2 regions of the Lacicoccus kunmingensis DSM 17847 genome follow, and region 2 is predicted to be linked to the other one. Evidence: riboswitches for the same ligand, from Rfam matches in the RefSeq annotation. Region 2 holds a riboswitch; the other holds the start of a gene.

The links. Region 2 has a riboswitch for S-adenosylmethionine ahead of BO48_RS13990 (5-methyltetrahydropteroyltriglutamate--homocysteine S-methyltransferase). Riboswitches for the same ligand answer to the same signal wherever they lie in the genome.
Region 1: another riboswitch for S-adenosylmethionine. It lies ahead of BO48_RS16270 (PLP-dependent aspartate aminotransferase family protein); the one in region 2 lies ahead of BO48_RS13990 (5-methyltetrahydropteroyltriglutamate--homocysteine S-methyltransferase).

Annotation. Positions count from the first base shown of each region.
Region 1 covers NZ_JCANUC010000036.1:117-2,320, forward strand. Annotated here, with positions in the region: partial or broken gene BO48_RS16260 (IS3 family transposase) at 1-280, shown strand, start outside; gene BO48_RS16265 (hypothetical protein) at 352-513, opposite strand; SAM riboswitch class I at 743-853, shown strand; gene BO48_RS16270 (PLP-dependent aspartate aminotransferase family protein) at 924-2,204, shown strand, end outside.
Region 2 covers NZ_JCANUC010000019.1:14,154-16,357, reverse strand. Annotated here, with positions in the region: gene BO48_RS13990 (5-methyltetrahydropteroyltriglutamate--homocysteine S-methyltransferase) at 159-1,256, opposite strand; SAM riboswitch class I at 1,337-1,437, opposite strand; gene BO48_RS13985 (HesB/YadR/YfhF family protein) at 1,585-1,881, shown strand; SAM riboswitch class I at 1,983-2,087, shown strand; gene BO48_RS13980 (hypothetical protein) at 2,166-2,204, shown strand, end outside.

The sequences.
Region 1 (2,204 bases), on a different contig from region 2:
GGGCAGCCAGTATGCTGCCTTGGATTATCAGGCATTACTGCGTGAAAATGAGATCACGACAAGCATGAGTCGTAAAGGCAACTGTTATGACAACGCCTGTATCGAGTCGTTTCACAGCATTATCAAGAAAGAACTGATTCATCCTGCGCGCTATCAGACACGCGAAGCAGCCAGCCGGAGCATACTCGAATATATTATCAGTTTCTACAATTACGAAAGAATCCATGCCTATCTCGATTATCTGTCACCAATCGCTTTCGAGAAGAAATATGCCCGATAATGAAGTTAGCGAACATTTGAATTTTGAATATATCAAGGAAAAATCAGTAGCAAAAATCGCATCGTCTTGATTTAATGTGTCCGAAATCTTGACAGAAGTCCAGCAGGCAGTATTTCCCCCCATAAAGTTTTGGCACCGTCTTCCTCTTCGTTGGCCTGTGCAGTATCGCTCATCCCCGTAACCGTTAACGCACCTGCGACAAAAAGTGAACTTAACAAAACTTTCTTTTTCATCAGGAAATCTCCTTTCGAAATATAGTACCTTATCCTTGTAAAGTAACACAAAAATTCCTAAAATTCAACATCTTCAGAATACAGGGGGTGTCATCCAAAAAGGCATTCTAATACGAAAAGACGCCACTGAAAGTTATCTAAATTCTCTCTCAAAACTAAATATTTAAAAAATGCTTTGACAAACCGTTTTAATCATAGTATTGTAGTATGCATTAAAGAAATATATTTCAACTTATCAAGAGAGGCAGAGGGACTGGCCCTTTGACGCCCGGCAACCATCAGGCATATTTGTCTGAAAAGGTGCTAATTCCAGCAGGACGATGTTCCTGGAAGATAAGAGGAGTAAAAGCTCTCTTCTTATACTTAAAGAGGAGAGCTTTTTTTAATACATATAATTTGGAGGAATGGATATGTCAAACGAACACAATTCAACTTATGATCTGGAAACTTTATCACTGCACGGCGGTCAGGCGCCGGACCCGACGACGGGTTCAAGGGCTGTACCGATCTATCAGACAACGTCGTACGTATTCCACGATACAGATCATGCGGAAAGCTTATTTTCACTCGATGAGCCTGGAAACATTTACTCGCGTATCGGCAACCCGACTGTGGAAGTGTTTGAAAAGCGTATGGCACTGCTCGAAGAAGGCGTGGCAGCTGTTGCGACTTCATCCGGGATGTCTGCGATTACACTGTCCATTCTGAATCTGGCAAGTGCAGGGGATGAGATTGTCGCCGGTTCGAATCTTTACGGCGGTACATATAACTTATTTGCGGTGACGTTGCCGAGATACGGCATCAATGTGAAGTTCGTTGACCCGACGGATCCCGAGAACTTTAAAAATGCCATTACGGATAAGACAAAAGCGGTATTCGGAGAAACGATCGGCAATCCGGGACTTCAGGTACTGGATATTGAAGCGGTCGCTGCCATCGCCCACGAAGCGGATGTCCCTCTGATTGTCGATAACACTTTTGCCACACCGCATACATGCAAACCGATCACTTTGGGTGCGGACGTTGTGGTGCATTCCGCGACGAAATGGATCGGCGGCCACGGGACATCGATCGGCGGTGTTGTTGTGGACGGCGGACGTTTCAACTGGAATCTGGAGAAGTTTCCTGAGTTTACAGAGCCGGACTCAAGCTACAACGGCATCCGTTATGCTTCAGATTTCGGGACGCTTGCATTCAGCACAAAGATCCGTGTCCAGCTGCTCCGTGACTTCGGGGCATCGCTCAGCCCGACGAATGCATTCCATCTGATTCAGGGACTTGAAACACTGCATGTACGAGTAGAGAGACATAATGAAAATGCTGAAAAACTGGCTGCATTTTTATCTGAACACCCGGCAGTCGATTGGGTGACGTACCCGGGCCTTAAAAGTCATCCGTCACATGAAATCGCGAAACGGACATTTAAAAACGGCTTCGGTTCAATCATCACTTTCGGCATTAAAGGCGGAAAATCAGCAGGTAAGAAACTGATAGACAATGTTGCACTGTGGTCGCATGTGGCGAACGTCGGGGATGCGAAATCACTGATCATCCATCCGGCTTCAACGACGCACCAGCAGCTGACAAAAGAACAGCTGGAGGAAACAGGCGTATACGAAGAGCTTGTCCGTCTGTCTGTCGGCATCGAGTCTGTCAGGGATATTCAAAATGACCTGAACCAGGCATTGTTG
Region 2 (2,204 bases):
GTATAATAAAGTTAATCCCTTCAAATTTACCAATGATTTGTATTTAAATCCATCTGATTCATAAAAATATACAAAATCTTAACATTGGTGACGGTGCTGAATCAAAAGCATTAAAAAAAGCATGCAGCACTCAACGTGCCACATGCCCTTCATTTCAATTACAATAGTTCTTCAGACAGTTCAACGATGTATTTGATTTTATTCCACTGGTCTTCTTCAGTCAAAATGTTTCCGTGGTGAGTCGAAGCGAAGCCGCACTGAGGACTCAAGGAAATCTGCTCTTTAGGGATGAACTGAGTCGCTTCTTCAATGCGTTCCTTGATTGTTTCCTTATTCTCAAGTTCACCATGCTTCGATGTGAACAGTCCCAGGACTACCTGCGGACCGTTATTCGGAATTTCATCCAGCGGCTGGAAGTCGCCTGAACGGTCATCGTCATACTCTAAAAAGAAGCCGTCGACTTTTTCTTTGGCGAACAATACCGGTGCAATTTTTGCATAGCTGCCTTCGAATGCCCATTTGGAACGGTAGTTACCGCGGCAAAGATGTGTCGTGACAACCAGATCTTCCGGCTTGTCTTCAAGAACACCGTTGACCACACGGAGTGCAAGTTCAATCAATTTTTCCCTGTCGAGACCGCTGTCGTTGAACGGCAGTTCTTCAGCGTTCAGTCCTGCGATATACACATCATCAAACTGAAGGTAGCGGCAGCCGGCATCGTAAAATGCTTTGACCGCATCCCTGTAAGTCTGAATGACATCATCTGCGTAAGTATCAATATCAGTATAGTACTCAAGGTCTCTGATTCCTGCGTTGAACAACTGATTCGGGCTCGGAATCGTCTGCTTGGCCACAGCACGGTCGCCGACAATATCTTTAAATAATTTGAAGTCCCTCACATGCGGATGATCCTGATTGAAGGAAACCTTTCCTTTATTGCGCACATCCCATGCTTCAGTTTCTTCACCGACAAATGCATAGCCCGTTTCAGGAACGTACCCTTCAACGCCGTTTAAATTCTCCAGGAAATCAGTGTGCCAGAAACGGCGTCTGAATTCACCGTCGGTCACAGCTTTCAATCCAGCTTCAATCTGCTTATCGACCACTTTCGCAATCTCTTCCGTTTCAATATCATATAGTTCACTTGATGAAAGTTCATTATTTTTATATGCTTCACGTGCCTTGTGAATCCGTTCTGGTCTGAGCAGGCTGCCCACATGATCTGCTTTGAAAGGTCCAGTTTTTACATTTGTCATATTATCCGCTCCTAAATATTTTAATTATAAATAAATCCCCTTCTTATCTTTGATAAAAAGAGGATAACGTCCGTCATCTCTTCTCATCTCAAAGCTTTCGCTCCAGGAATTAGCACAGTTCCATAAATGGTCTGCTGCTGAGGCTTCAATGGGCCGGTCCCTCCACCTCTCTTGATAAGAAAGTATTATTTCATTAATCCATATACTATCACTCGGATTATATAAGGTCAACCATTTATTAGAAAGCTCGAAATATTTGCACTCTTCAATGAATCGTTATAGGATAAAATCAATGATAGATTGCCATCAACTTTAAGGAGTGTGTGATATGAGGCTTACAGTAACAGATGAGGCATTGAACTGGTTCAAAGAAGAAGTGGAATTGGAATCCGGAAGTAAGGTGCGCTTTATTGTCCAGATATACGGTGACAGTAAAATCCGTGAAGGTTATTCGCTCGCTTTTACCCTGGATAAAGATGACAGAAAAAAAGCAGTGGAATACGAAAAGGACGGTATTGAGTTTTATATCAATGAATCTGATCTATGGTTTTTTGATGGCCATGATTTATCAGTCGAATATGATGATGAAAATGACGAAGTTTTGTTCGAATATATAGAACAATAAAGAAATGAGATCCGTTTAAAAGCGGTTCTCATTTTTTATGCACTTGATATTTTAATCTTAATCAGTCTAATAATAGTTGGAAGACCACAATAAAATAGCGAAACTTATTTATATCAAGTGGAGGGATTTGACCCTGTGAAACTTCAGCAGCTGACTCATTATGAGCACTGTGCTACTTCCAACAAGTATAACTTGAGAGATAAGGCATATATACATTGGAATGCTCTTCTCTTAAAGTTGAGCTTTTTTTATTGGAAACTATCCGGTAAGGGAGGATGCAGAAGATGCATTCCAAAAGAAAAGAGATTGTTGCAGATTTAATT